2 regions of the Proteiniborus sp. genome follow, and region 2 is predicted to be linked to the other one. Evidence: predicted binding sites of a transcription regulator. Region 2 holds the regulator's gene; the other holds the start of a gene.
The links. Region 2 encodes Rex, which represses fermentation and respiration genes when NADH is low (regulators of the CRP and FNR family bind a similar motif). Its sites were predicted from a motif close to ATTGTTAANNNNTTAACAAT; they were not measured.

Region 1: the regulator Rex is predicted to act here: its motif matches at 8,532-8,551, upstream of ABV008_RS03585 (CD0519/CD1768 family membrane protein).

Annotation. Positions count from the first base shown of each region.
Region 1 covers NZ_JAWRHZ010000022.1:44,640-60,617, reverse strand. The annotation lists gene ABV008_RS03635 (flavodoxin family protein) at 1-184, opposite strand, end outside; gene ABV008_RS03630 (folate family ECF transporter S component) at 241-1,002, opposite strand; THF riboswitch at 1,072-1,176, opposite strand; gene ABV008_RS03625 (restriction endonuclease) at 1,227-2,198, opposite strand; gene ABV008_RS03620 (TIGR01906 family membrane protein) at 2,282-2,959, opposite strand; gene ABV008_RS03615 (DedA family protein) at 2,974-3,594, opposite strand; gene ABV008_RS03610 (hypothetical protein) at 3,733-3,906, opposite strand; gene ABV008_RS03605 (hypothetical protein) at 4,068-4,238, shown strand; gene ABV008_RS03600 (aminoglycoside phosphotransferase family protein) at 4,310-5,245, opposite strand; gene ABV008_RS03595 (hypothetical protein) at 5,287-5,745, opposite strand; gene asnA (aspartate--ammonia ligase) at 5,835-6,848, opposite strand; T-box leader at 6,913-7,165, opposite strand; gene ABV008_RS03585 (CD0519/CD1768 family membrane protein) at 7,255-8,421, opposite strand; gene ABV008_RS03580 (amino acid ABC transporter ATP-binding protein) at 8,572-9,297, opposite strand; gene ABV008_RS03575 (amino acid ABC transporter permease) at 9,290-9,901, opposite strand; gene ABV008_RS03570 (ABC transporter substrate-binding protein) at 9,988-10,821, opposite strand; gene ABV008_RS03565 (DUF3006 domain-containing protein) at 11,121-11,333, opposite strand; gene ABV008_RS03560 (ComEC/Rec2 family competence protein) at 11,345-12,415, opposite strand; gene ABV008_RS03555 (hypothetical protein) at 12,442-12,960, opposite strand; gene ABV008_RS03550 (J domain-containing protein) at 12,979-13,593, opposite strand; gene ABV008_RS03545 (DUF5685 family protein) at 13,577-14,464, opposite strand; gene ABV008_RS03540 (putative glycoside hydrolase) at 14,752-15,978, opposite strand, start outside.
Region 2 covers NZ_JAWRHZ010000041.1:823-16,800, reverse strand. The annotation lists gene ABV008_RS08090 (Glu/Leu/Phe/Val family dehydrogenase) at 1-533, opposite strand, end outside; gene ABV008_RS08085 (methyl-accepting chemotaxis protein) at 975-3,086, shown strand; gene ABV008_RS08080 (Asp23/Gls24 family envelope stress response protein) at 3,110-3,952, opposite strand; gene ABV008_RS08075 (class I SAM-dependent methyltransferase) at 3,988-4,692, opposite strand; gene ABV008_RS08070 (FAD-binding protein) at 4,898-6,127, opposite strand; gene ABV008_RS08065 (electron transfer flavoprotein subunit beta/FixA family protein) at 6,151-6,945, opposite strand; gene ABV008_RS08060 (acyl-CoA dehydrogenase) at 6,964-8,103, opposite strand; gene ABV008_RS08055 (amino acid ABC transporter permease) at 8,626-9,300, opposite strand; gene ABV008_RS08050 (transporter substrate-binding domain-containing protein) at 9,318-10,115, opposite strand; gene ABV008_RS08045 (molybdopterin-containing oxidoreductase family protein) at 10,165-12,249, opposite strand; gene ABV008_RS08040 (amino acid ABC transporter ATP-binding protein) at 12,288-13,028, opposite strand; gene ABV008_RS08035 (redox-sensing transcriptional repressor Rex) at 13,303-13,941, opposite strand; gene abc-f (ribosomal protection-like ABC-F family protein) at 14,164-15,978, shown strand, end outside.

The DNA.
Region 1 (15,978 bases), on a different contig from region 2:
TAAAACAATCACCAGTTTTTTCGCAATGGCCACATGATACACATGGTGAAAAATCTAAGTCTTTTAAATAGACCTTTTTCACCTCTACCTCATTTGTCTTAAGCCCTTCTAGTACTGAGTCCAGCAACTTATCTGTATTTTTATTTTTTCTTGGACTCCCCATAACAGCTAATATCTTTTTCATAAAGCCCTCCCTAACCATACAATTAAAGCTACTAGCTTAAACTAGTAGCCTATTTGTTATCTTACTTTAATGTGTTTAAAGGATTTTGATATTGTATAAACTATAGTTGTATGAAGAGGAATTATTATTAAACCTGCTAGAATTCTTCCAGGTAAAAGTAACAAAAATCCTTTCTCAAACATCATAGATAACCATAATGTATTTAGTCCTAGTGATATTATTACATATGGAACGGTTATCATAAAAGCAATTTTATCTACAGAATATATTTCATTTTTCGTGTTTCCTTTTCTTGTCAATATAAATGGTATCGTAATAAAAACCGCTACTAGTAAAACATAAAGTATGGCATATAATATAGGCATGGGTTTGTCGTACATATAATATGCCCCATTTTTTACAGCTAATACCTTATTATCAAATAGAACAAACACAATACCTGTAGCAATTAGGGTAAGCACTATTCCATTAATGACGTTAAAATTTATTCTAATCTTATTCTTTTTAACAAGTGAATATAATATCCCAGGTATAACACCCCATAGTATGCTACTTAAAGTGAAGCCAGGAAAGAAGGCTCCTTGTGGATTAATCATTACTCCAATTAAATCTGCAATAGCTCCAGTAAGTCCTCCCCAAAGTGGTCCATAAATAATTCCCGATATAATAATGGGAATCTCACCAAATCCAATTCTTAGTGCTGGCAGACCTGCTAAAGGTAATATTAATGAAAAAGCTCTAGTAAGAACTATACTAATTGCCGTAAGCAAACTAGCACCTACTAATGACCTAGTATTAATTAATTTTTTATTATTCACTTTTTCACCTCCCTCTCTTTAAAGTGACAGTAGTCTGCCACACTAAAGAGAAGTTAGGCTCTCTAATGTAACAGCGGACGCGGTAAAGTATCGCAGATTCATAGAACTAGTGAATCCTTCGTTTAAAGGCAACTTCCCATCCCTTAACACTTAACGTGCTTTACCTACTCTGTCGTTAACATTTATATATTACATCAATTCATTTGCTTTGTAAACATAAAACTTCACAAAACCTTATCCTCTTGTTTTTCCTCGTTTATTTTAAACATGTTAATTATTAATATTATCATTGATACTACTGCAATTAAAAAAATTATTATTGCAGCCACATTATAATAAGTAGTATAAGGTGTGAATTTTCCAAATATAAGCATTATTATTCCTAAAAAAATATATTTTATTATCTTCCCCTTTGATAAAACAATCTCTTTATAGCTCTTAAAATCCATTCTACTATCAGATATTTCATTTAATATTAATTTTTTTATTTCCGTTTCTGTAGGATATAAATTTGCTTTTTTCATGACTTCTATAAACTCTTCAATATCTATTAGCTGAATTTGTACATATTTTTTTAGCCTTACTATCAAATTATTAGCCTCTTGAGTAAATGATGATGTTGTAATGATTACGCCTTCTGATAATTCAAGTTTTCTTAATCCAACAAAAAAGTCTCTTACAATATCTACCCCTACTTTATAGTCGCTATCATATTGTATACATTTTATTCCGATTTTTTTATCCCATATGGTACCGATTATATCGATATCTTTTTTATCTACTTTAACGATACTAGTAAATCCGTAATTTTCTAAAATATTGATTACATATTCCAAAAAATCATGAGGTGTTTGATTTAGCATATCTCTAAGAGTCTTTTTTAAAAATACCTGCTGATTTACTAATGCTGTCTTTTTTCTCATCCTAGATTTGCTTATCTTATATGCTACTAGATTATATAAAAGAAAAGCTTGAACTGAAATTAGTATAGAAAACAAAAAGCTTTCACTGATGAAGAAAAAAAAGAAAATAAAAGAAACAAATACAAATATACTAAAGAATATCTTATCTAAAATTATTGCTATGTATGTTTTCCCATTTCTTGATTTTTCGTTATAATATCTCCTAAGTCTCATACTATTAAAAGCATTTACAAACTTCTTTTTTAGATTATTTTTCAATGTTACTGCTTTCATATTATTATCCTCCTTTTATTTGGATTATCTCCAATTCTAGAAGAATAATAACAATAATAACAACAATATAGATAAAAAGACTTTTATTCTTTAATAACAGAAGCTTTTCTTTTCAACAGAATACCGATTATCAGGATAAATAATAATTCTACTGCAAAAAGAAATAAAATTTTATAAGCCATGCTGCTAAAAAATTCTAAAGGGAGCATTTGAATAAGTATGTCGGTGTTCGGATCTAGGAGCCATAAATCATTTGCAAAAAAAATATGGTGAAAATAATTAAAGTATTTGTTAAAATCTATATACATTAACATGCCTAGAATAATCATTAGTATCATTGGCCATAGTGATGAAATAATTAAAGTTTTGTAAATTGCTTTTCTCTGAAAAAAAACTAACCAGCCTAATGAAATCATTGATAAGATTAACATAATATTTCTTATGATATATCCTTGTGAAAATAAACCTTTTACATCTATCATATGTAGTAATTCTCTTTCTTCAAATACTTGTTCGTCTTTCCCGTTAACTTCAGTAATGATGATTAAATCTACTCTTTTCCCTTTTAGGTAGTCTAGCATTTCTCTTGTCACTTTCAATAGATTTTTCATCTCTATACCAGTTACCTCTGGAATATTATATTCTTCATATTTTTCTTCATAAAAGTCTAATTTAAAAGTTGCAATCTCAACATCAGTCAATAATAATACAAATGGTAATGATATCGATAGAATTAAAATAAAAAATATAGCTTTTTTCATTTATATCCCCCATTTTAGTCAAGTAATCTTTTTTTCAATTGAAGCATTATTAAATATATAATTAAAACTACTATAGCTACAACAATTATATATCTATTGTATACATTCATTTTTCTAAAAATAATAGACCAATTTTCTCCAACTACTTTACCTAATAATATGAGAATAGAATTATGCAAAAAAGATATGACTACTATAGATAGGTATGCAAATCTTTTTCTTACCTTAAATACTCCAGCAGATAGTACTGCTAATGAAAAAATTCCAGGTATAAACTTGCTCATGATTATCACAAGAGCTCCTAATTTACTAAAGAGTCTATTTAACTTGTTAATCTTTTCAGTGGCAAATAAAAAAGTAATAATTTTAGAGTGCAAAATTCTCTCCTGTTTTCTTCTGCCTATGTTATACAAAAATATTGAAGAAAGGGATGTGGAGGCCACTGCATTGGCAACAACTAGATATATATTTAAATGAGCAACTTCTGATAAATAACCTTCTATTATCAATACCATATCTCCAGGATAAGGAGGAAACAGTATTTGAAGGCTCTGAGAACCAAAGAAAAACAGATAAGAAAATATAATATTGTCATTTACAATTCTTTGTGCAAAATCTATAATGAGGTTTTCCACAAACTTCACCCCTTTATTTCTACATATATCAGAATAATTTGATTACCTAAAAATATATTATAATATAAATATTATTACAATACCATAATATCATTATATGCTTTTTTCTTAACAAAAAAAACCCGAATATCGGGTTTTTTATGACATTGCTCTTTCTAATTTATCTAAATGCTGAATTGGGAACATTCTAAGTAGTTCCTTGAACTGCTCAACCGAAAGACCTTGTGTTGTAGTATATATCTCTATTTTTTCATTTAAATCTGCGCTTTGAAATCTTCTTTTTATGTCTTCAAAATTAACACCATTTTGCATAATATCGCTCCTTTTTATCTTATCATTTTAAAGCTTAAATTCATTAATAGTATGAATTATTTCTCTTCAAAATATTCTAAACAGCCATTAGTATTTTGTATTGCGCACACTATTTTTTTAATTTCATATTATATAGTGAATATATTAATGGAGGCGATACTATGAGAAGAATAATAAATAATGATCAAGAACATAAATATGAAAATGTCCATGAAATTGAATTTGTTGAAAGCATAGAAGAAAAAGTTTCTAATAAAGATAATGATTATTTTACAAACTGGTTTTTTATGATTGTAGTAATCATTTTTCTATTTTTGATAATAGGCTTTTAAAGAAAACTTATCAATATAAGCTGTTTTTATTAAACTACTTATAAAAAAAGTGGGAGAATAACCCCACTTTTTCATAATTTTTTATCTAATTTTTTTAATAGTTCTATCCCTTGTAAATAGTATTCTGGCGCTGCATAGTATGCCCAACTACAAATAAAAAGTCCTTTATTTAGTAGATAATAATTCATCTTTTGTTCTATGCTTTTTTCTTGAATATTCATATATTCACTATAGCCTTCAAAAAAACTCTTTTTTAACCATGGCTCATCTAAAAATACAGTATGATATAAGTCTGTAAAGTCTATATCAGAATCATCAGGATAGCAATGCTCAAAATCTATTATTCCGGATACTCTCCAAATATTATTTACCTTTTTGACTAATACATTTCTCGCTGAGTAATCGTGATGACATAATCTTGGAGAACATATAGATTTCAGATTCTCATAGTACTGAGTAAGTTTTTCATATGAACTATTTAACAACTCTTTAAAAGGTATGTCTTGTTTTCGTATATTTCTCATTATTGCTCTATCACTATCTTTCCTATACTCTAAGTAAATATGATGATTAAGTATAGAAGTTCCACATTTTTCCCAAATTCCATAGTAATCGTATTCGTAAAGACTGTGTATTTTACCTAAAATTCTACCCATTTCTTGCATAATGCGAATCTTATTTTCACTTGAAATCTCATTCCACACATTTTCAAGTATAACTCCATCAATCTTACTCATGAGCATCCACTCTAACTCAGTAAAAGCCTCTCCACTTTCTATTATTTTGGGACATTTTATTTTATCTGATAAAAGTTTAAGTCCAATTAACTCGTTACAAAACCTAAATGCCTTTCCGTATATTTTAAGAATAAAACTTCTGTTTTTTTCGTCTTCTATTAGAAACACTAAATGCCTGCCTAGTTTATGATGACCTATCTCAGTCACAGTATATTTACATCCAATATATTTATCAATTTGTTCAAAAACCTCACCTGTAAAACAAAGCATTTTTATTCCTCCAATATTAAAAACATTGGACTAGGATTAAACTAGAAATTTTTACCCGTTAGAACTTCAATTAAAAAATCATATTCCATTTTAGTTTCTAGTTCATATACACCATATTTAAATTTCTTTTGTATATCATTATCTATTACTTTTTTAGTGAATTCTTCCTTATCTTCTATTATTCCTTCTTTAAATAGTTTATCGACTATTTCTTCACTGTTATCACCTTTATTAATAATAAACTCAATAGTACGCTTATCCTCCACAAAATCAGAATCATTACTAGTTTTATTTGAAGTTTCTAGATTTTTTTCTTCTTTTTCTATAATAGATTCCTTTAAAGAAACCATTCCTAATTCTCTAGCTTTTTCAATTATTTGTGTTTCAGTATAAGAAATATACTTTGTTTTAGGATAAGCGATATTTAGCATGCTAGATACTAAAAGTCCTATTCCTATTCCCAAAATCAAGAAAAGCTTATTCATTTTATTAGTTTCCATAAGCATCTCCTTAAAATTAATAAATAATCTTACATATTATAATAGCATGAAAAAAATAAAATGTACATAAAGATGAGTTTATTGTGTTCTTATAATAAAAATATATTTGCAATATTACAATTTATTATCATATCATCTGGCCATGCAGATGCCTGTACTTCACCAATATGAGCTTTTTGAAGAAAAAACATGCATATTCTTGATTGTCCTATGCCTCCTCCTATTGTATAAGGTAATTTTTCATTTAAAAGCAGTTGATGGTATTCTAATTTCAGCCTTTCTTCACAATTGGATTTCTTTAGTTGTTCTAATAAAGCTTCTCTATCAACCCTAATACCCATTGATGACAATTCGATTTCTTGTTCTAATACAGGATTCCAAAAAATAATATCGCCGTTTAATTGCCAGTCATCATAATCCGGGGCTCTACCATCATGTTTTATTCCTGAATTCAACACATCGCCAATCTTCATTAGAAAAACTGCCTTTTTTTCTTTCGCAATAGCATACTCTCTTTCCTTAGGCGTAAGATAAGGATACATATCTTCAAGCTCTTGAGTACTAATGAATGTAATATTTTCAGGTAAAATCTTTTCTAATTGTGGGTAAATTCCTGTAATATATTTTTCTACTTTTAAGAAAACATTATATATTCTACCTACTATATTTTTTAAATAATTCTCTGTTCTTTCATGTTTTTCAATAACTAATTCCCAATCCCATTGGTCCACATATAAAGAATGAATATTGTCTAAATCTTCTTCTGGTCTAATAGCATTCATATCTGTATATAAACCTTTTCCAGGTTCAAATCCATATTTATCGAGAGCCATTCTTTTCCATTTTGCTAATGAATGTACAATTTCTAATTTTGCATCTCCATCGCATTTCATTCCAAACGAAACTGGCTTCTCTGTACCACTTAAGTTGTCATTAAGCCCTGTCTGTGGTTTAATAAATAGTGGTGCAGATACCCTAATTAAATTTAGCTCTTTAGCAAGCTCGCCTTCAAAATAATCTTTTAGTTTTTTTATTGCTATTTCTGTGTCAATGACATCTAAGCTTGATTTATAGCCATTAGGCACTTTTAATCCTTTTATCATAGGTTTCTCTTCCTTTCATATATATTTATTACTTAAAATCAAAAACAAAAATGCCTTTCATCCTAATAAGGACGAAAGGCATATGCTTCCGCGGTACCACCAAATTTAACTAGTATAATAGCTCACTTTATCAGTACAGAAATATTTCGATACTGTCCAATGTGTAACGGTATGGCTCCGTCTAAGCCTACTCTCAGTTAAGATTTCGGTTAGAGACTCATAGATGTTCTTCAAATAAAGAATTGTATCGGGCTCTCACCTTCGCCGACTCTCTTTGACAATTACTTTAATCCTACTCTTCTAATCATAGTCTTTAAAATATCTTATTTAACACTTTAAATCATTATAAGCTTATTATATTGAGTTGTCAATATTTTTATTAATTCATTTTCATTACTTAATAACACTAAATCAAAATTTCTAATAACAGTACTATATAATGAGCTGATATTCCAGCTACAATTCCACCAACAACATGGCTTCCTATAGCCTTTGAAATTAGTTTCCTATGTCCCAGTGCATCAAGCATAGCAACATGTGTACTTAAAAAACCACTCCAACACATGCCCATTGCAGTAAATACTGCAATTTCATTCGGTCCAATAATTCCATTTTTCAAGAAATTTGGAATCAAGCTTAGTGAAGCTCCTACTGCTCCAAGGGCAGTTATTGGAAAAGCTATTGCCTCAGGTCTTTCAAAACCAAATAATATTTTTGAAACTGGAGCAATTAATCGTCCAATTCTAGGTAATAATTCCACACCTTCAAAGGCTTTCCCTTGATACCCTACAGAAGGGTCTAATGGGCCGAAGGTAAGTATCATTATTATAGTGCATATTACAAGTACTCCAGGAATTATACTAAGTCCAATATCAACACCAAGCTTTCCACCTTCTAGAAAAGCGGTAAGGAATCTCTCAAAAAAACTACCTTCAGATTTTTCTATTAATGTATCTGACAAATCTTTATTTGCTTTGTTCTTATTAATAATAGTCTTATTGACCCCCATGGCTTTTCGAGTCCTATATGCCATAATCCTAACGCTTACTATGCTTCCTATTATTGCACCTAGGTTCCCTATAATCGCTTCTTTAAAATAACCTAATCCTATCATAAATGTAGTAACAATTAGTCCCATTCCAAAAGCTGTTCCAAGATTGCAAAGACAAGGGGTTTCATACTCTTCAAAATAGCTTATATATTCATCGTCTCTTGCTAGTGATATAATAGCAGGGTTATCCGAAAGATAAGTGGTTAATATCCCAAGAGAAGCAACTCCTGGAAGATTATATAAAGGTCTCATAAGAGGTGAAAATACCTTATTTAATATCTTAACTACTCCAAATTCTGTAGCTAGCTTGCCAAAGGCTCCTGCTAATACTGCGATTGCCATTATATACAGCACAGTGTCTACAAGGAGCTGATAAGCCGTTGCCATAATAGTTGAAAACATATTGCTTATTCCCATTTTAATGCCTATATAACCAAAGAATGTTAATAATAATACAAGGAAAGCAAGGGTATCTAAGTAAGGAATCCTCTTCCTTTCTTTGTTAACAATAATGTTCTGCATTATACCACTCCCTTAGACATTATATTCAGTCACTTTACATTATAACTAATTCTTCGTCTAATGAGCAATAGCTTAAAATCACATTTCAGATTAAATTTACTTAACAATCCTTTGACAATTATTTAACATCTTTTTGATGTGTTTCTCGCTCTATAGTAAAAGTTTTGCAAGAAAATCCTTTGTTCTTTGATTTTTAGGTGTTTTAAATATTTCCTCAGCTGTGCCTTCTTCGACTATAGAGCCATTATCCATGAAGAATACCCTGTCAGCCACTTCTTTAGCAAAACCCATTTCATGAGTTACCACTACCATTGTCATTCCTTCTTTAGCTAAGCTTTTCATAACATCTAAGACTTCTCCCACCATTTCCGGGTCTAATGCAGAAGTTGGCTCATCAAATAGCAATACATCTGGAGACATAGCTAAAGCTCTTGCTATAGCTATTCTTTGTTTTTGTCCTCCAGAAAGTTTTTGAGGATAAGTATAAGATTTATCTTCTAATCCTATTCTTTTGAGAAGTTTCATTGCAATATTTTCAGCTTCTTCTTTTGACACACCTTTTACCTTAACTGGAGCAATAGTTATGTTATCTAATACTGTTAAATGAGGGAATAAGTTAAACTGCTGAAACACCATTCCCATCTTTTGTCTCTGCAAATTAATATCATTATTTTTACTTGTAATAGATTTCCCTTCAAAAATTATTTCTCCAGATGTAGGCTCTTCAAGTAAATTAAGACATCTTAAAAAAGTACTTTTCCCTGAACCACTAGGACCTATAATAACTAGGACTTCTCCTTTTTCTATATTTGTTGTTATGTTATTTAGGACTTCTAAGTCTCCAAATTTTTTGCATAAATTTTTAACCTTAATCACTTGTTTTTAGCCTCCTTTCAAAGCGTCTAACTAACTTAGATAATGAATATGTCAGAACAAAATAAATTACTGCTGCAACCAAAAGAGGTTCAAAAGGCTTGAAAGTATTCCCTCTTACAGTTTCTGCATTATACATTATCTCAGGAATTCCAATTACGGAAACTATAGAAGATTCCTTTATAATAGTAATAAATTCATTACCTAATACAGGTAATATGTTTTTTAATGCTTGGGGCATAATAACATATCTCATCGATTCGATGTGATTCATACCAAGTGATCTTGCTGCTTCCATTTGTCCTTTGTCTACAGCCTCTATTCCAGCTCTAATTATTTCAGCTACGTATGCTCCACTATTTAAGGATAACGCCACAATTCCTGCTAATATTGCGGAAAGATTTATTGGTAAACCATAATATATTATAAATAACTGCACTAATAGCGGAGTTCCTCTAACAAATTCAATATAAGCTGATGAAAGACTCTTTAATATCCTAATTTTAGATTGCTTCATCAATGCTAATAGTGTTCCTAACACCACTCCAAATAATACTGAGAAAGCAGCTATTATAACAGTGTTTTTAGCACCTACTAGAAAAAACATATAATATTTGCTTAAAAAGCTAAAGTCTAACAAATTTCTACCTCCTAGTTAAAGGCTAAAGCTATACTTGATTTTTAGTCCTTTACTTATTCATTGTCCATCATTTCATTTGCGTTAATTACAAACTCTTCTATCTTGTTTTCTTTCATAAGTCTCTCTATAGTTTTGTTAATGGCTTCTAAAAGTTCTTCATTTTCTTTTCTAACTGCTACAGCTGAACCACCATCTTCGTCTTTAAATACAATGTCAGTGGCATGTAAAGCATCATTATTCTTTACATACGCCTGTGCTACAGGTTGCTCTACTACAACTGCATCAATTTTTCCTGTACTTAACTCAAGCATTAAATTAGATACTTTCCCAAGTGCTTTAATCTGTGGGGATTCTATCTGTTCTTTAGCAATATCTTCTTGTATTGCACCCTTCTGAACACCTATATTTTTTCCTTTCAAATCAGCTATCTCTTTATATTTGTCAATATCTTTTTTGTTTATAACAAGTCCATGCTCAGCATTATAATATATATTAGAAAAGTCTACTTCTTTTGCTCTTTCCGCATCAGGAGTCATTCCTGCTAATACAAAATCGACTTTGCTAGTCTTCAAGTCTGCTAATAAACCGCCAAACTCCATGCTCTTTATTTCCAGTTTCACGCCTAAATCTTTTGCAATTTCTTCAGCTATTGCTATATCGAAGCCTACTATGTTATCTTTTCCATTTATCTCTTTATGAAACTCATAAGGTGGATAATCTGGACTTGTGCCTAGCACAATCTTTCCTGAATCTTTAATTTTGTCTAAGCTAGTTTTAATCCCTTCATCTTTTACGCTACCTGTTTCCTTACTACATCCTGTAAATATAATTGCTATTATTGCTAAAACTAAAGTCAAAACAATAATATTTTTAATTTTTTTTGTCATTTCGACTCCTCCTTATTTTGTATCGATTTTATAATAATACATGTTTTTGTATATATTTGCAACACATTTTTTTCTATTTTTTATTTTGATCTTCCTAAGTCTACTATTTTTAGTATAAATATAATTATATAAAGGTTATATACATGTTTTGATAACGTTTTCTTTTGGTCTATTAACCTAATCTCTTTTCATATTATACCTGCATATTTTTTGCATAATGTATATATATTCTTTTTGACAATTTCTTAAAGAATCATTGAAATCATTGATAAAATAATAAAAGTCACTCATCTGAGTGACTACTTAAATAAATCTTCTAAAAGCCTATCTGCTTTTTTCTTTTTTTCTTCTGTATCCTTTTCATCAATATTTATATTCTCCTCATCAATTATAAGAACAGAACCTTCCTTTGCTTCTAAAGGTAATATTTCTTTGGGAATAACTTTCATTGTCCCATCCTCTAACTCTAATATTACAAAATTCTCTTCAATTCTATCTATTATACCTTTCAAGTTTTTCACCTCTATTTATTTATGCAGGTACTATGAGGCTTATAGCCTTCTTCTTCTGCATCTTCAGTTGATTCAAAAATAACTTGATTTTCCTTATTAGGTAAACTATTACAATCTGTTGAGTGATATACTTTAGTATTTTTGTTTCCAATATATTTTATCATGTTTTCTTTAGTATCTTCTTCTTTACTGATTTTAGTGCTATCTATTCCTTTTATGCTTGTATTAGTTCCATCTGAAACTAGTACAATTGTGCCCATTTCGTCAGTCCTTAATATATTAATTCCCTTTTTCTCTAGTCTTTCTATAGTTTCTTTATGTGGATGTCCATAATCATTGCCTTTTTCTACTGAAATAACAGCATATTTTGGGTTTACTTCATCTAAAAACACTTCTGATGTAGAGGTTCTTCCTCCATGATGTCCTACTTTTAATACATTTGCTGATAAGTTATATCCCTTTTTAATCATTTCGTCTTCAGATGGTTTTTCTGCATCACCTGTGAATATAAATGATGTATCTTTATACTGTAATTTTGTAACTATTGAGTAATCATTTGTTTCAATGTAGTCAGAAGAATTTGGAGCAATAATACTAAACTTTATTCCATCTTCATTAAGGATATCAATGCCACCTTTCCCTTCCGTAGCTTTTATTCCTTTGTGCTTTATTTCGGTGACAAGCTCTTCAAAAATCTTTGTAGTAGCTGACTTTTTAGGCATATATACATTTAATATGTCAAAACTTTTAATCACATCTGGTAGTCCTCCAATATGGTCTTCATGAGGATGTGTTGCTATAAGATAATCAATCTTCTGTATTTTAAGTCTCTTAATATAGTCTACTACCAATTGAGAGTCTGCTCTATTACCTCCATCTATAAGTGCTGTTGAACCATTTGGTAGCTGGATAAGTATGCTATCTGCCTGACCAACATCTAAAAAGTGTACCATCAGATTTTTATCATTTGAGTCATCTAATTCATGGTTACCTCCTAATATCTCTGGACTTGAGCAACCTGTATTGAATAAAATAATTGTAATAAGTATTGCCATGATGCTAATAAGTTTTTTCAAATTCATTGCTACCTCCTTTAATAATAGTTGTTTCATCTAATTTTAGGTCTAATTCTACTTCTGTAAAAGAATATACCCAGGCTAAAAGAATAATCATATATTAAGAAAGCCAATTGCATTAATAAAAATATTGCCCAGACTGGAAGCTTAATAATTATCTCTCCTAATAAAGCCTTACTAACAATAGAATATGTAACATAAGTAGATAAGTTGAACAGCATAAGCTTTATGAGCAATTCAATTAACAATTTATTTATTCTTTCAATTAATGATTTCACAATTGCATAATAGCCAAAGAAAAGGATATATGGTATTACTACTGTCTTGTTTGGTATTATGATGAAACTCAATACAGATGATGATAAGTATACTAATCCAGCAAACTTAATATTATCTTCAATAATAATTACCGAAAGAAAAAAAGTGCTTAAGGCAAAGAAAAATAAACGATTTGTTGGCAATATAGAAGATAAATATAGTGATACTGTTGATAAAAGAGTCACTATACCACCCAACGCAATTTTTCTTGATTTACTATTGTATCCTGGCATAAAAATATCCTCCTATAATTAACAGCAGCTTATTAAGTCTCCTCCTAAGCATTCGCATAGACAATCACTACATATCAAGCATTGACATACATCACAAAAAGATGGATCATTTCTATAACCCCTGTTTGCACCTATATCTCTATATGTATTTGCCCTTGAAGCCAAATTACTTAGTGCCGACCTATATTCTGTGTTAGATGGGTCAAGATTTACTGCTAATTGTATATGTTGGTATGCCATATCATACCATCCTCTTCTTAAAAGAATTATTCCTTTTAAAAAGTTCCACTCAGCACCTCTATTTGAAATGCCCTCAAGCATTTGCTCTGCTTGATTAATGTTTCCTCTTTCAATATATGTTCTGATTTGTGCATAAAGATTTAAACTATTATTATTATATTGTTGATTATTCCAATTATTACTTCCTTGGCCTCTATTGTAATTGTCGTTACTTTTCATCAAAAAATCATATGCTTCATTAACTTCTTTAAGTTTTTCTTCTGCTAAATCTGATAGTGGATTGTTGGCATACTGGTCTGGATGATATTTTTTAACTAATCTCTTATAAGCAACTTTTATTTCTTCCTCACTGGCTCCCTCTCTTATTTCTAAAACCTCATATGGATTTCTCAATTTTACAGTCCTCCCTTTTGTTTAATACTTCTTCCATTTTGTGCCTAGTTCCCATATATATTATGTTATCAATAATACCTTGATTTTTATTTATGTTTAGAAACTCAAAGCTTTTTGCTATTGATTCCAAAGACATAGTTAGAGAAAATTCTATTGGTCCGGATACTTTTTTCTTAAAATTATAGATTCCTTCATTATTATTAAAATTATATTGAAGGAGTATTGGATTGTAGTTCTTATTTTTAATATCTACTTCTAGATCATTAAATGCATCTAATATATATATCCATTTTCCAAGATTATATCCTATCCATCTAAGAACTCTTATAGTCTTTTGGTCTTCTATATAGTCTGGAACTGATATTTCTTCCATTAGTTTCGCAAACACATCTGCTACTTCATCTATTTTATTGCATTTATTTTGTTCAAGCGCTGAAAGTTTATATAGATATTTCTTTATTGCCAGTGCTTTATTATTATATGCCTTACTTGCTTTTTTTAGCGGTAACAGGAAAGGAATAGTTCCTATTAAAGATTTAAAAGATTTTTCATCTTTCCAATCATCTAGTAGTTTAAAGTATATTAATATTATACTGATATTTGAAGCATAGGTCAGTGATTTATTTGTGTTTACTATCATTTTCTTTTTTAATGGATTTGCAATACATCCTTCTTTAGTTATTACTTCTTTGTCTTCTTCTATTGAAGACAATAACAATGCTAGAAAAGTCAGATCATAATTTAAACCAAATCTAACTATTTGATTAAATTCTTTGCCAAGAGTTTTGCAAAGCCCACAATAATATGCCCTAAACATATCATATTCTCTTACTTTTAGCTCACTTTTATATGGCATTACGTATCCAAACAATAATATTCACTCTTTCATAAGTATTTATAGTACATATCTATTTTAATTTATAAATAAGTATATATCAATATAATAAAAATGAGGAACGGATTAATCCTTTCACTGCAAGACATAGAGTGAATTCAACTTTAAAACAAGAAAAAATAATCGACCCCTCCTTTCACCCAGATGATAAAAACAAGTATCACACAGACTCCAGGGAAGGGTCTTAATGACAATTTAATTATTTATTCTTAATTTGAATATGACTAAATGCAAAAAGATTTGTCCACCTTGTACCATTGCAATTAGTTTGAAGCTTTCTCTTCAATTTGAACTGGCTTTAATTCAGGCCTTATAACCTTCCATATTCCATGCTCTTTTTTTAGCTTCCAAGTATCTTCTTCACTAATTGCCTTTAACTCTTTTTCTTCAGCCTTCGAAGTGTATTCATAAGATAATTTAACTTCTGCATTATTATCATCGATTAAATTATATTCTTTTACCTCAAATTTGACTAATTTCAAATTGAGTCCTTCTATACCAGTTTTGAATTCTTCATAGTCATAAGGTCTATCCTTTATTGGTGTAAGAAGATACATCTTAGAAAAAACTTTATTTTTCTCTGCGCTTAAATAGTCTTTTAGTACACTTTCAGGTGTTCTACCTATTAAATCTTTTTCTTTATCTTGTCTTTTATCTGGAGTAACTACATCTTTTTCTGCTTCAGAAAGAAAATATGCTAATGGATCATAAGTATTTCCTGCGTTCCAAACTATATATTCATTAATTCCAAGCTCTTTTCCAGCTAATATCTGTTCTCTTATTTCTTTAGAAGTATAGTTAATATGCCCTTTAATCCATGGAGCAGTAAATCCTTGAATCCAAGGTCTGATAATTGGAGGACTCTCAAGTGAAGCATTCCTCTCGATAGCCTCTTTTAGTGCTCCTGCTAGCACTCCATAAGGTTCTTGATCTGGTACTTGGTATCCATACCATCCTTGGCCATAGTGACTAGGGTATATCATTGGACACATATAATCTATGCTTTTGGCCATTTTTCTCCAGGTTTGTCCAATATCTTCAGGTTTGTCATCCCAAGACTTAGTTATTACTCCAAATACATCGGCAGCAAGATTAACCTTATACTGCTCCAGCTCTTGTTTTGCATATTCAAGGAAATCCTCAACAGCTTCATCCTTAGCTCTTCCATCCCTCCCAGGAAATTCTGTAATAGGATTATATTTTTTTGCATTATCTGGGAATCGTATATAGTCAAACTGAATTTCTTTAAATCCATTTAAAATAGCTTCCCTTGCAATAGCTATGTCATAATTCCAGACAAATTTATCATATGGATTTACCCAAGCTACACCTTTGTTATCTCTCCATACACCACCTGATTTAAGTTGTATCGCATGATCAGTTCTATGACTTGCTAAATTCTTATCTTTAAATGTTACTATTCTCGCAATGGGATAAATATCATATTCCTTAAGCAGCTCCATTAGTGAATTAATATCTTTTATTCTAAT
Region 2 (15,978 bases):
GGTTTACCAGTAATAATTCCAGGAACATTTTCTCCTCTCATCTTTGAATATTCATCTGTCATCCAAGACATTACCTGTGGATTAGTACCTACATCTGGTGCTGGAATATCTTTCTTTTCTCCGATAACAGGAGATATGGCTATTATGTAAGCTCTACAAAGTCTCTCTAGCTCTCCCTGAGATAATTCTGAAGGGTCAACAATAACTCCACCTTTTCCTCCACCATATGGAACTCCAACTACCCCACACTTAAATGTCATCCATGCTGATAAAGCTTTAACTTCATCGAAGTTAACTCCAGGATGGAATCTTATTCCTCCCTTTGCTGGACCAAGTGCATCATTATGCTGTGCTCGATAGCCTGTAAATACTCTGATGCTTCCGTCATCCATTTTAACTGGGAAATTTACCTCAAGCGCTCTTAGAGGTTGTTTAAGTAATTCATAAACAGCGTCTTCTGCACCTAGTTTGTCACAAGCAGACCTTATCTGTTGTTGAACAATTTCAAAAGGATTTAAAGTTTTTTCTGCCATTTTTGTTCCTCCCTTTAAGGTTAATTTTTAAAATTTTAACATAGTTGATTCGTTATATTAAATATTCGTAATAAGGAATCAAAATGTTAAATAAAAATGACAAATGAGACCATAAAAAATCTTGGATTATGAATAGACATCTGATGTATACGTTTTCCTTACTTCCTTATTGTTACAAATGAATTATAACATATAATTCGTCTTAAAGTAAACAAGTATTAATTTTTTATCATTTTTTCACAACTCAAAAATTCTAATAATCAGTGAATTTTGTATATTGTTGACGTATTATATACATCTTTTCATATTACTTATATTATTTAGAACCTTTTAACTATTTCAATTAAAGATACTATATAGTACAATACTATTTGAAAATCTTCCTAACTAATTAAATTATTCTTCCATAAAACACTAAATTTATTATGGGAGGCAGTACATATGAAAAAAATCAAATTTAACAGTACTAAAAGCAAAACTATTAAGACTAAAATAATCACATCTATATTAGTCTACACTGTATTATTAGCAGTGATTACTGGCGCAGTAAGTATATTTGTAAGTAGTAAGGTAATTATGGAAAAGGCAAAAGAAAATATTCTATTAACTGCCACTACCAATGTAAATGAACTAAACCAAAGTATTAAACATTTCGAAAACTCAATAAATATCATTGCTTCAACAGTATCCAATACTGAAAATATTATCTCTATATTAAATGAACCAGAAGCTACAGAACACTTTTTAAATGACCTAGAACCTTTAGTAGAGAATGTAGCAAAAACTGATGAAACCATAGACGGAGTATTTATTTATTTTAGACCTGATTTGACAGATAATTTAAAGCATGTAGATTTCAAGAGAATTAGTGGAACAGGTGATTTTAATAAAATAACAGATGTTGAAGAAGTAGATTTTATTCAAAAAAAAGATAGTAATTTATGGTTTCATGATGTAGTTGATAAAAAGAAAAGTATATGGTCTCATCCATATATAGATGAAAGAACTAATTCTGAAGTCGTAACATTTTCATCTCCTATAATCTCCAACGGTGAAGTAATAGGTGTTGTTGGCTTGAGAATTTCATTTGAGGATTTTAAAAATCTAGTAAATAAAATCAAAGTTTTTGATACTGGATATGCTTTTCTCTTAAATGAAGAATATGATTACTTAGTTCATCCAACTCTTACTGTAAATGACAACATAGGTACTATTAATAATGGTCAGTATAAGTATATTGTAGAAGATATTGAGCAAAGTGGTTCAAATGTTTTACGAACATTTTTTGGAGGAGAAGAAAAATTATTAGGTTACGCTAGGACTATCAATGGATATACTTTAATAATTATCGCCCCAATAGTTGAAGTATATAAAGATATGTATTCACTAATAGTTCTTCTTTCTGGAATCATTGTTATAGGAATAATCATATCGGTTATTGGAGCCTTTTTATCTGGTAAAAAGATTTCATCTCCTATATCTAGCTTAACAAAACTTATTAATAGAACTTCTGAATTTAATCTAGAAGAACAAGATGATGATAAAAACAACAATCTATATCTTCATCAAAATGAAATAGGAGTAATGGCAAAATCAATAGCTCAGATGAGAACTGCCCTAAGAGAAATAGTTAATAGAATTTCTACTAATTCTAGTCAGTTAGGTCTTTATTCGAAAGGTTTAGTCACTACAACTGATGAAAGTTCTATTTCACTTCAGGAAGTAGCGAAGGCAATAGAGGAAATGGCAGCAGGAGCAACTGAACAAGCTAAACAGACTCAGGAAGGTACGGAGCAGTTATTAGTCCTTGCTAGAGAAATCAATAGTATAGAAGAAAGCTCATCAAGATTGAAGGATTTTTCCGATGAAATGGGAAAACAAAGCATTGAAGGCTTAGAAAAAATAAAAGTCCTTCAGGAAAAGTTTAGATTAAATGCTCAGCTTGCTGTTGAAGTGTCTAATAATATGCACAATTTATCAGAGCAATCTAATTCTATTCATAGCATAGTAAGCACAATTCAATCTATATCTGAACAGACAAACTTACTTGCATTGAATGCTTCTATTGAAGCAGCTCGAGCAGGAGAAAATGGTAAAGGATTCGCTGTAGTTGCAGAAGAAATTAGAAAATTAGCCGAACAATCAGCACATTATTCAAATGATATTGAAAACATTATTTCAGATATAAAAAATAGTATGACTAAGACTAAAACAAATGTAGATCTGTTCAATGAAATTTTCCAAGAATCAAATGTTGCAATGGACGAAAACGGTAAAACCTTTGAATTAATTTATGATTCTATAGAAAAATCTATTCAGCAAATAAATACTCTTTTAGAAAAAGTAAGTTTGGTTAATGTAACTAAGGATAGTGTAGTTTCTTCTATAGAGAGTATTGCAGCAATATCTCAGGAATCAGCTGCTTCTACAGAGGAGGTATCTGCTACTACTGAAGAACAAACTGCTACAATAGAAAGTATTGCTCAAATGGCTATAGATTTAGAAAATGTTGTTGAAGAATTAAATTCTCTTGTAAATACATTTAAGCTATAAAAAATATTAATCAACTTTTTTCTTCAAATTTGAAGAAAAAAGTTGATTTCTTTTTTAGGTAGTATCATTTTTTTCACAACTACATCAACTGCTAAAATATTTAGAGAAGTCATATTCTCAACTTCATAGATTATCTGCTCTTGCATTAAAGTAATCAATGGTATGATTGGATTTCCATACATAATCTCAACATTTATTCTAATAATAATTCCTTGCTCCAGACTTTTTATTTGTACTCCATAAGCCCTAGAAATTCCAATGACTTTACTTGCAGCATGTCTTAGTAAATCCTTTATGACACCATCTGAAATTGTATATTTACCATGATAGCTAAAGGTAGGCCTAACTACTGTTTTTTCAAATACTTGTTCCTTATGATTTTCTTTCTTCCTCCATATTTTTAGACTATCAATAAAGTATCCAGAAAAGTCCTTTTTTACTTCAAAGGTAGGAACAGGAATAACATGCTTACCTTCTTTTTTTCTAAATTTCTTAGCTGTATCTATTTCTTCCTCTGTTGAAATATCCTCAATATAAATTCTTTCGCTTGCTTCTGATAGCCTTAGAGAGCTTGTAATCTTGTCTATCATTTTATCTGAAGTGCCTAATATGAGTATTTTAGAAGGATTATACTTTGCTATTGCATTCTTTACTTCTAATCTATGAGTACTGTCCATAAAGATTGCTCTTCTAATAGCACTAACTGTCGTAGTTTCCCTTTTGGCAGATTTCCCCGCAACTATCTTATTTCCTCTTATTAAAAGACCATCATCTATAATATATTCAATATCTTTTTCCTTAGCCACGGTAATTGCTTTATAGCTTTTCCCTGTACCACTATGACCTATTAAGGCTACTATTTTCATAAAATTCCTCCAGATATTTGAGTAAATATAATCCTCTATATTCTACCCATAATAACCAACTGTGTACTTCTTTCTACACCGAAACTATCAAAGTTTTTCTTTATATCTTCTGCTAATTTAACAATTTCCTCATATTGAGAATAGTCTTTTAACTTAGCTACTTTTTTTGATAAATTAAGGACTCTATTTGCTAATCCTTTTTGTATTTCTCTGTCTGTTTCATAGTCTTCAAAGATTTCCTCTATGTTTACTCCTAAGTCCTTGATTAAGTCTATCGTTTCTTGCTTTTTAAGGGTTTTACTATGATAAGTTCCTAATAAAGAATTCATTACTCCTTCTAATTCATGTAATTTCACATGTGTCATCTGTGCAGGTGATTGATTTTCATCAAGTAATTCATTTATTATAAAGATTCCACCTGGCTTTAAAACTCTTTTCATTTCATTAAGTACCTTATTTTTATCTGGTAAATGATGAAGAGTATTTGACATACAAACTATATCAAATGAGTTGTCTTCAAAGTCCATGTCTGTAGCATCCATAAATAAATACTTTATATTTAATTCAGTATTATTTTCATTGTTCTTATTAATTATTTCTTCGTTATTATCTATTCCTATTATTTCCTCATAGTTTTTGAGCCCTTCTTTAAGCTTTACTATGAAAGCTCCATCCCTTGTAGCTACATCTAATACTCTGCCACCTTCTACACTTTTTAACTTGCTTATTAGTTTTTTCATATGTTATCACTCCTATTATATAAAATTACATAAGAACATTTTATCATATTATAGGTATATTTGCTTAGGACATTTTAGCTTTTATAAAAATCAATAAAACAAGGGTAAAATAAGAGAAGGAAATTGTTGCTTTCGTATTCGTTATAAAAAAATCGTGAGTGTCTTGCTACTGAAGTTGCAAAACATTCACGATTCTCTCTTAACCCTAAGCGTTAGCCGCCATAGCCTTAACAGCAGACACTATATCATCTACATTATCTAACGCCTCAAGCATTGCTGGTATTATTTCAGTCACATCTCCAACTATGCTATAATCAGCTATTTTAAATATTGGAGCATCTGGATTTTTATTTATAGCGATTATGCATTCTGCATCTTGCATACCTGCTAAGTGTTGGATAGCTCCTGATATTCCACAAGCTATATAAAGCTTAGGTCTTACAGTTTTACCTGTTTGCCCAACTTGATGAGAATGCTCAATCCAACCTGCATCAACAGTAGCTCTAGAGGCTCCTACAACTCCTCCTAACTTTTTAGCAAGTTTTTCAACTAACTCAAAGCCTTCTTGAGTTCCTAATCCTCTTCCACCTGATACTATTATCTTTGCTTCTTCTAGTGGAACTTCTGCTTTGCCTGATTTAACTATGTTTTCAACTTTAGCCTTTATATCATCTTCAGTTAATTTAATATCTACTAGCTCAACCTTACCTTTTCTATTTTCGTCATTTTTTGCTCTTTCCATTACTCCTGGTCTAACTGTAGACATTTGAGGTCTGTGATCAGGACATACTATAGTAGCCATTAAATTGCCACCAAAGGCAGGTCTTGTCATAAGTAGCTTATTATCTTCTTCATCAATTTCTAGTCTTGTACAGTCTGCAGTAAGACCTGTATGTACCCTTGCTGAAAGTCTAGGTCCTAAGTCTCTACCTATATTAGTAGCCCCTATCAAAATAATCTCTGGTTTTCTTTCTTTAATTAGTTCTGTAATAACCTTTGTATATCCATCTGTTGTATATGTTTCTAGCAATTCACTTTCGGCATATAATACCACATCTGCACCATATTTTACTAGCTTTTCTGCAATATCATCTACCTTGTTCCCAAGTAGAACTGCTGTTAGCTCCACTCCTAGCTTATCTGCTATTTTCCTACCTTCTCCTAAAAGCTCAACTGCAACATTTAATAATTTCCCTTCTCTTTGCTCTGCGAATACCCATACACCTTTGTACTTTGATATATCCTCTGTTATTACTTTTTCTTCTTCTTCTTTTATTATAGCTTCAAAAGGGCATACTTCTACACAAGCACCACATGATGTACAATTATCTTTTATAACAGCTTTTTTTTCTTTCATTTCTATTGCGTCAAAAGGACAAGCTTTTATACATAAAGAACAGCCCCTGCATTTATCTTCTATTACCTTAACAGCCATTTTTATCACCTCAACATAAGAAATTATATGATTTGTCTTTCTTTCAGCCTAACTACAAACTGTCTTGCAATTTCACTTGGACTACCTGTCAGCATCTCTCCACCTGTTTTGCTTGATGCAGGTGTAAATGATTTCTTAACCTGAGTAGGTGAACCTTTTAGTCCTATTTGCTCTCTATCAACATCTATATCATCGACTGTCCAAACTTTGACCAATTCTTCATTTCTATATGCCTTGTATATGCCCTTAACAGAAGGATATCTAGGTTCATTAAGCTCTTTTATTGCAGTAAGTAGAACTGGCATCTCTGCTTTTACCACATAATATCCGTCTTCTAATGATCTATGAGCCGTAACTTCTTTCCCATTGATTTCAAGTTTTTCTACATAAGTAATTTGAGACAATCCAAGGTGTTCACCTATTTGTGGTCCTACTTGTGCTGTGTCTCCATCTATTGCTTGTCTACCACAGAATATAATGTCGTAGTTTCCTATTTTTCTTATGGCAGCAGCTATTGTAGTAGAGGTAGCCCATGTATCAGCCCCTGCAAAAGCTCTATCGCTTAATAGTATAGCCTTATCTGCTCCCATAGCAATAGCTTCCTTTAACGCTTCCTTAGCTTGAGGAGGTCCCATTGAAAGAACCATTACTTCTACATCATCATGTGTATCCTTTATCTTCAAAGCTTCCTCTAAAGCATTTTTATCATCTGGATTTATAATACTTGGAACACCTTCACGAATAAGGGTGCCTTTTACTGGATCTATTCTGACTTCATTAGTATCAGGAACTTGCTTAACACAAACAATTATTCTCATAGCATTTTCACTCCTTTTCTATCTTAATGCATTTGCTGATATTACCATTTTTTGAACTTGAGAAGTTCCTTCATATATTTCAGTTATCTTAGCATCTCTCATCATTCTCTCAACTGGATAATCCCTAGTATATCCATAGCCTCCATGTAGCTGCACTGCTTTAGTAGTTACTTCCATTGCTATCTCTGCTGCGAATAGCTTGGCCATAGCAGCTGCATTATTATAATCTAAGCCTGCTGATTTTCTATAAGCTGCATTATACACCATAAATCTTGCAGCCTCTACTCTTGTAACCATATCTGCAATCATCCATTGAATTCCTTGGAATTGTCCTATTGACCTTCCAAATTGTTGCCTTTCTTTTACAAATTTAATAGCCTCATCTAATGCTCCTTGAGCTATTCCTAATGCCTGAGCAGCTATACCAATTCTACCACCATCAAGGGTAGTCATAGCTATTTTAAAGCCTTTCCCAATCTCTCCTAGCAGATTTTCTTTTGGAACCCTGCAGTTTTCAAATATAAGCTCTGTTGTTGAAGATGCTCTAATACCCATTTTATTTTCTTTTTTACCAATCTTAAACCCTGGGAAATCCTTTTCCACAATGAAAGCACTTATACCCCTTGTACCTTTTGATTTATCTGTCATAGCAAAAATTATATAAACATCTGCCTGTCCACCATTAGTAATAAATATTTTAGTTCCATTTAACACATAATCTTCTCCATCAGGAACTGCAACTGTTTGTTGCCCTGCTGCATCTGTACCTGCATTTGGTTCTGTAAGTCCAAAAGCGCCTAAGTATTCACCTTTAGCTAAAGGAATTAAGTATTTCTGCTTTTGCTCTTCAGTTCCATACTTTAATATAGGCCAGCAGCCAAGAGAAGTATGAGCAGAACATATTACTCCAGTAGTACCACAAACTCTAGAAAGCTCTTCTATGGCTATAACATAAGCTATGTCATCTCCTCCTGCCCCACCATACTGTTCTGGTACAGGTATACCAAGCATATTATATCTTGCCATCTTTTCTACGCTTTCTCTAGGAAATCTTTCCGTCTCGTCAATTTCTGCTGCAATTGGCTTTATTTCCTTTTCAGCAAACTCCCTCATAACTTTTCTTATCATTTCTTGTTCATTAGTAAAGCTAAAATTCATTTCTTTCCCTCCTCATTATTCTATAATATAAAAATTTGATAATTTTATAACGCACTTTCCTACTATATTGCAAAAGTCTTGCCACTAATTTTATTATACTTTAATAGATATTAAATTTCCATTATCCTTGTGAATCAATTATCTTAAATTTCCTTAACATTATTTGAGATGTAAATCATTTTTTGTAAATATTAAACTATGCTTAAACATTATAATCATTGAAATTACTAGCTTTATTAATAAATCATTACTTTTTTCAAACTAGAAGTTTTATTTATCGACTATTATCATAATGTGATAATGGTTATATTTTTTAGAAATTTATTTGTTAATTCTATAACGTTAATTGCTCCTAAAATTACATAAAAAAATAGACTATTGTAAAAACAGTCTATTTTTGTACATTATTCAGACATTGTGTGTCCGTTATTCAGACACTTTTGTCCCTAAACCTGTTTGCTATCTATTTTTTCTTTAAACATATATGATAATATAATTAAACTTTCATTTAGATGAATATTTTCAACTATAAGAGCTATTTAACTTCTTCTCTAGTATCTTTTGAAGTTGTCCAAATATAGAAGTTATAATCCAATAAGCAAGCATCACAGCTGTAAATGTTTCAAAAAATTTGTAGTTTGATGCCCCTTCCATCTGGGCTGCTCCCATTAATTCAGTAACACCTATAGTAAAAGCCATAGCTGAGCCTTTTATAATATCTACAAAACTATTTGACAAAGCTGGTATAGCAACTCTCATAGCTTGAGGAAGAACTACTCTAGTCATAGCCCTAAGATTAGTCATTCCTATAGATAAGCAAGCTTCTATTTGCCCTTTATCAACAGATGATATAGCTCCCCTTAATGTCTCTGACATATGGGCTGATGCATTTAAGCTTAAACCTAATATAGCAGCTGTTAACCCATTCATATTTTTTAAAAATGGTATAACCTGTGCAAGCCCAAAATATATAAAAAATAATTGAGTTACTAAAGGAGTTCCTCTGAAAATTGAAACCCAAATTTTTAAAAATGGCGATAAAATTTTCACTTTAAAATATATTACTAAGGCAATTATTGTAGCTAATAGGAGTGCACAAATCAAAGATACTATAGAAAGCTTCAAAGTAACTTTCACATATTTAAGAATTATTGGAAATAAACTAATAAAAAATTCAGTATCAAAATTAAGCATCATGCTACACCATCCTAATACTATTTTGTAGCATCTACTTCAAACCATTTCATAGATAACTTTGATAAAGTGCCATCTTCCTTCATAGATTCTAAAGCTTCATTGACATCATTTATTATAGCTTCACTTTCTTCACCTTTTTTGAATGGAAAAGCAGCTGTTTCAGTAAAAATAACTACATCAGTTACAATAAAATCTAAATTCTGCTCTTTAATAGTAGCCCTAGTTTGAATAGCAGGTCCTAATCTAGCATCTAATCTTCCCATTTCAAGATCTGCATCCATGGCTGCAGTGCCTTCATAACCTTGTATATTTATGTTAAGATTGTTCTCCTCATTAACTTTTTGCAGCATTTTATCTCCTAATCCGCCAGCTACTACACCAATCTTTTTACCTTTAAAATCTTCTAACTTATTTAATCCACTATCCTTTTTTGTAACCAATTGATAATTTGCATTTAAATATGACTCTGTAAATGAATATTTTTCTTCTCTTTCTGCATTTATAGCTATTTGATGACAAATCGTATCAATTTGACCTGCATCTAACATACCAAAAAGCCCTGCAAATTTTGCAGTTTTATATTCTACTTTATAACCTGTTCTGCTAGCAATTTCATTCCATACATCAATTTCAAATCCTTGAAGTTCATCATTTTTCATGAAATTTAAAGGATAAAATTCACCAGAAGCTCCCACAACTATAGTTCCCTTGCTTGAATCTGCAGGCTCTGTTTTTTCACCACATCCTACTGCAAAAACTGAGATTGTTAAAACTAGAACTAAAAAACATATTAATTTTTTCTTGTTTTTATACATGTTCATTCCTCCATCTATTTTTTTATTTATATTAAGTAAAAACTTAATCTTATTTATTAACCTTTGTTATTCTAGCTAGCAATGTTCTATCTGGTGGAAATCCAGTTATAGGATCTAATTCTTTATTATCAGTTAGTTCATTGGCATTAGCCTCATCCCAACCATGAGGAATATAAATAGTTCCCTGAGGCAAATCTTCTGTGAGCCTCGCAGCTAATTCTATACTTCCTCTCAAGCTTTCAACAATTACAGTATCTCCTTCTTCAATATCCTCTTCATATGCTGTTTTAGGATTGATTTCTAATAATGGTTCAAAAGCTTTTTTGAAATTCCTTAAAGATTCTATATTCCTAAACCTAGAATGGTAATACTCTAAATTTCTTGCTCCCGTTGATAATATTAACGGATATTTTTTAGCTAATGCCTTAGTATTTTTAGGGCTCTCTGCTGGTTCATAGTATTTTGGTAAAGGCTCAATTCCTAATTCTTCTAAAGTCTTTGAATATATCTCTGCTTTTTTCGAAGGAGTTTTAAATCCTTCTAGCTCATATCTTTTTTCTTTATATACTCCATATTCATATCCATTGCTCATTTTTTCAATTTCTTCAAATGTTAAACCAAGAGCCTCAAGACGATAATCTAGTGCCTCTTCTTCTGTAGACCAAGGAAATTCCTTGATATATCCTAGCCCTTTAGCTATTTCACTTATGAATTTCCATTCAGACATGCCATCTGTAGTATCTATTATTTTAGGTGATAATCCCATAAGCTCTTCACCAAAACGTATAGCTCCATTCCAAATTTCATATCTCTCTAAATAATTAACACCTGGAATAATTAAATCTGCTAATTTTGCTGTTTCCGTCATAAAGATATCCATTACTACTAAAAAATCAATTTTTTCTAATGCCTTTCTTAACTTATTTGTATTTGGCCAAGTTAATATTGGATTGCTACCTATAACAATCATAGCTTTTAAAGGATACGGATTCCCATCAAGTATAGCGTCACTAAATATATTAGCTTGAGCTCTACCATTTATTTTATAAAATAGTGGAAACTTATCCCCACCTATAGGTGGCTTACCAGTATGAACCTTTCGATCCATTACTATGGGAGAGAGAGGTATAGTTTTATTTAGTCTTGCACCGCCAATTATATCTATGTTTCCTGTTATAACTTGTAATATTGAAATAGCTCTAGCAGTTTGAAAGCCATTACTTTGAAGTTCTAAAGATATTCCAGGTGAAATATTAGCCGGTTTATTTTGAACAAATATTTTACATGCTTCTATAATGTCTTCTGAGGAAATCCCTGTGATTTTAGATGTCCTTTCTGGTGAATAGTCCTTAGCCAGCTCTATTAATTCATCAAAACCAATTGTCCATTTTTTAACAAACTTATCATCATATAGTTTATTTTTAATAATCAAATGGATAAATCCAAGAGCTAATGCACCATCTGTTCCTGGTCTTATTCTCAAATGAATATCTGCCTTTTTCGCTAATTTTGTTTGCTTTGGATCTATAACTATGAGTTTTGCTCCATTTTGTAAACCTTTATTTATGTACATCATCTGAGCTGGAGCTGAGTATTGAGGATTATAGCCCCACAAAAGAATACATTTACTATTCCCATAATCAGGAACAGGTAACGACCCAACAGTTACAATATTTGCCAACTCCTTTGATGTATTACAATGACTTCCAGCTGTTGAAAAGTTCGGCGTTCCATAAACTTGGCAAAACCTTTCAGCATAACTTGTAAACTGCATAAATACACCAGCTTGTCCTGTATGTAAGGCCAGTGCTTCTGGTCCAAACTCTTTCTTAACATTTCTTAGCTTTTCAACTATAATATCTAATGCTTCCTCCCAGCTTATTTCTTCAAAAGCACCTTGACCATTTTTTTTCAAAGGCTTTCTAAGCCTCTCTTCAGAATGTACTATCTCAGGAATCGCCCTACCCTTTGGACAAATAAAACCTTTAGTTAAAGGATGTTCCTTGTCTCCTTTAGCCTCAATGATTTTATTGTCCTTTACTAATAATTGAATCCCACAAAAACAATTACAAATTCCGCATGTACCCTTCTTGCAAACTATATTGTAAGCAGAATTTTTCTTATTATCATACATAAATTCACCTCATAAATACTTGTAGCTAAGTTTTATACCTATACTTCTCTTACTACTTGTCTTAAAAATTGACTAGTTCTTGGATTTTTAGGATTGCTAAATATCTGCTCTGGTGAACCTTCCTCTGCAATTATTCCATCATCCATAAAAATTATCCTGTCAGCTACGTTTTTTGCAAAACTCATTTCATGTGTAACTATAATCATAGTAGTATGAGCTTCTGCTAATCCTTTAATAACATCTAATACTTCTCCTACAAGTTCTGGATCCAATGCAGAAGTGGGTTCATCAAAAAGCATTACCTGTGGTCCTACAGCCATAGCTCTGGCTATACCTACTCTTTGCTGTTGTCCTCCTGATAACTTAGATGGATAATAGTCACTTTTATCAAATAAGCCTACAGACTTTAATATTTCTAACGCCTTTTCCTTCGCAACCTTTTTATCTATCTTTTTCACAATAGTTAAAGGTTCCATAACATTCTCTAATGCAGTTTTATTTTTAAATAGATTATATGTTTGGAACACCATTGAAGTTTTCCTTCTCAAAGCATATATTTCTTTTTTAGTAATGTTTTTTATATCAACTTTTATATCATCAATTTCAATCTCACCAGCTTCAGGCTCTTCAAGATAATTAATACATCTTAATAAAGTGGATTTCCCAGTTCCAGACGGTCCAATAATAGCCACCACTTCACCTTTCTTCACTTCTAAATCTATATTTTTTAATACCTTTAATTTCCCATAGCTTTTACTTAGATTTTTAATTTTAATCATATCATCGCTCCTACGGAATTTACTCTCATTTTAAAATTCTAACGAATTCGACATAAAAAAACCAATTAATATTTTCTATAGTTTTAATATCTAATATAGGAAATATTAATAAAGCAATATGCTATTTTTGATTCAAATAAAAAAGGAGTTAAAACTTATTGCTCCTCCACTTGCTACACTCAGGTTTACCATTTATGCATAATTTAACGGGGTTAGTGCTTTATTTTAAAGTACTAACCCCGTCCACTTAATTTCCTATATTTTAAAAACCTATTTATTTTCTATTTTTTTCTTTAAACATATATGATAATATAAATAAACTTTCATTTAGATGAACATTTTCAACTACAACGTTTTCAGGAACTTTCAAATCAGTAGGAGCAAAATTCCATATACCCTTGATATTGCTCTTAATAAACTTATCTGCTACTCCTTGTGCTTGTTCCTTTGGAGTAGTTATAATACCTATCTCTACCCCATTATCATTAATAAAATTCTCCATATGATCAACATCAAATATTTCAATATCTCTTATTTTTAATCCTATTAGCTTAGGGTTTTTATCAAACAAGGCTAAAAGTTTAAATCCAGCATCTTCGAATCCTTTATAGTTTGCCACTGCTTGCCCAAGATTACCTGCCCCTACTAAAACAGCCTTATAGGTTCTCTCTAAGCCTAAAATCTTGCCAAGCTGTTTGTGTAATTCCTCAACATTATAACCATACCCTTGCTGACCAAAGCCTCCAAAATTATTTAAGTCCTGTCTTATTTGAGAAGCTGTAAATCCAGTAATATTGCTCAATTCTTGAGATGATATTCTATTGATGTCTTTATCTAATAGTTCACCTAAATATCTGTAGTATTTAGGTAGTCTTCTTATGACCGCCATCGAAATTCGATTTACTTTTTCCATATTATTATTCCACCTACTCTTATTCTGATTTTCACACTTATAAGATATTTTAAATATTATACCATTAGGTTAAATTTCTGTCAATTTAATGATAAAGTCATAACGAGCACATTATATCATATTTATTATCTCTTTGTCTTTTAAAAATATTACCCTATTGTTTCTTTTCTAAACGTTTTTTGTTAAAATTATATTATTGATAAGAAATAAGGAGGATTCAAAGTGATAGTTTTATCATGTAGCAATATATCTAAAAGCTATGTAGTAGATACAATACTGGATAAAGTCACTTTTTCGCTAAATGATAATGAAAAGGTTGGCCTTGTTGGACTAAATGGTGCTGGCAAGTCCACATTATTTAATATTTTATCTGGAAGAATCTCAATGGATTCTGGAGAAATGTATGTATCAAAGGATTGTAAAATAGGCTATCTAGAACAAAGCACTCAAATAGAAAGTAATAAATCTATTTTTGATGAAGTTATGGATGTATTCATGCCTTTAATGGATATGGAAAAAAAGTTAAGACAACTTGAACATAATATTAGTATAGAAGGACAAAAGCAGGAATCCAAACTACTAGATTCTTTAATGGATGAGTACGCCTATCTTACAGAAGAATTTCAAAATAAGAATGGATATGGCTTTAAAAGTGAAATCAAAGGCACTCTAAAAGGATTAGGTTTTAGTGAAGAACAACTTTATATGCCTGTATCCAATTTAAGCGGTGGTCAAAAAGCAAGGGTTATGCTAGCAAAGCTATTATTAAGCAAGCCCGATATTTTACTTTTAGACGAGCCTACTAACCATCTTGATATACAAGCTATAGATTGGCTTGAAAAATATATTAATGAATATAAGGGTGCAGCAATAATTATTTCTCACGATAGGTATTTTCTTGATAATACCGTTTCTAAAATATTCTATCTAGAAAAGTCTCTATTAAAAATATATAACGGAAATTACACTGATTTTATGAAGAAAAGAAAAGATGAGTTAGAGCTTTTGGGGAAAAAATATGAAGAGCAGCAAAAAGAGATTTCAAGACAAGAAGAAATCATTAGAAGATTTATGTCTTATGGTGGTCAAAGATATATAAGACAAGCTCAAAGCAGGCAAAAAATGCTTGATAAAATGAAAAAAATCGATGCTCCTATTAATGAAAGTAAAAAATCAAAAATTATATTTGAACCAAAGATTAAAAGTGGAAACGATGTAATATATGTAGAAAACTTAAGTAAAGCCTTCGATAACTTTCATCTATTTAATGATGTAAACTTCAAAATTTATAGAGGAGAAAAAGTTGGGCTTATAGGACCTAATGGTGTAGGAAAGACTACTCTTTTTAAAATGATATTAGGTAAGGTGCCTATTAATGAAGGTACAATAGATTTGGGCCATCATGTAAATATAGGATATTTTGACCAAGAGCAATCTAGTCTCAGCGAAGAAAAAACTATTGTAGATGAAATTTGGGATGAAAATCCATCTTTAGATCATTACCAAATTAGATCTCTCCTTGCTCAGTTTTTATTCTTTGGTGATGATATATTTAAAGAAATATCTGAATTAAGCGGTGGCGAAAAAAGCAGAGTAGCTTTAATAAAACTTATGATGTCAAAAGCAAACCTGCTTCTTATGGATGAGCCTACTAACCATCTTGATATAGACTCTAAAGAGGTATTAGAAGATGCACTTTTAAACTATGATGGTACTCTTTTAGTCATTTCACACGACAGATATTTCTTAAATAAGGTTGCAAATAAAATACTTGATTTATCTAGTAAAGGTATTAGCGAGTATCTAGGCAATTACTCATATTACCTAGAGAAAAAGAATACACCTATATATGATGATGAAGATGATGCTATTGAAAAAACTAGAACACAGATTAAGGCTGAAAGAAAAAAAGAAAAAGATAAAAAGCTGTTTGAAAAAAAACAGAAAGAAATGATAAAAAACATAGAAAAGAATATATCTGAACATGAAAATAAAATTCATGAATTAGAAATTGAAATGTGCGATCCAAGTGTATAT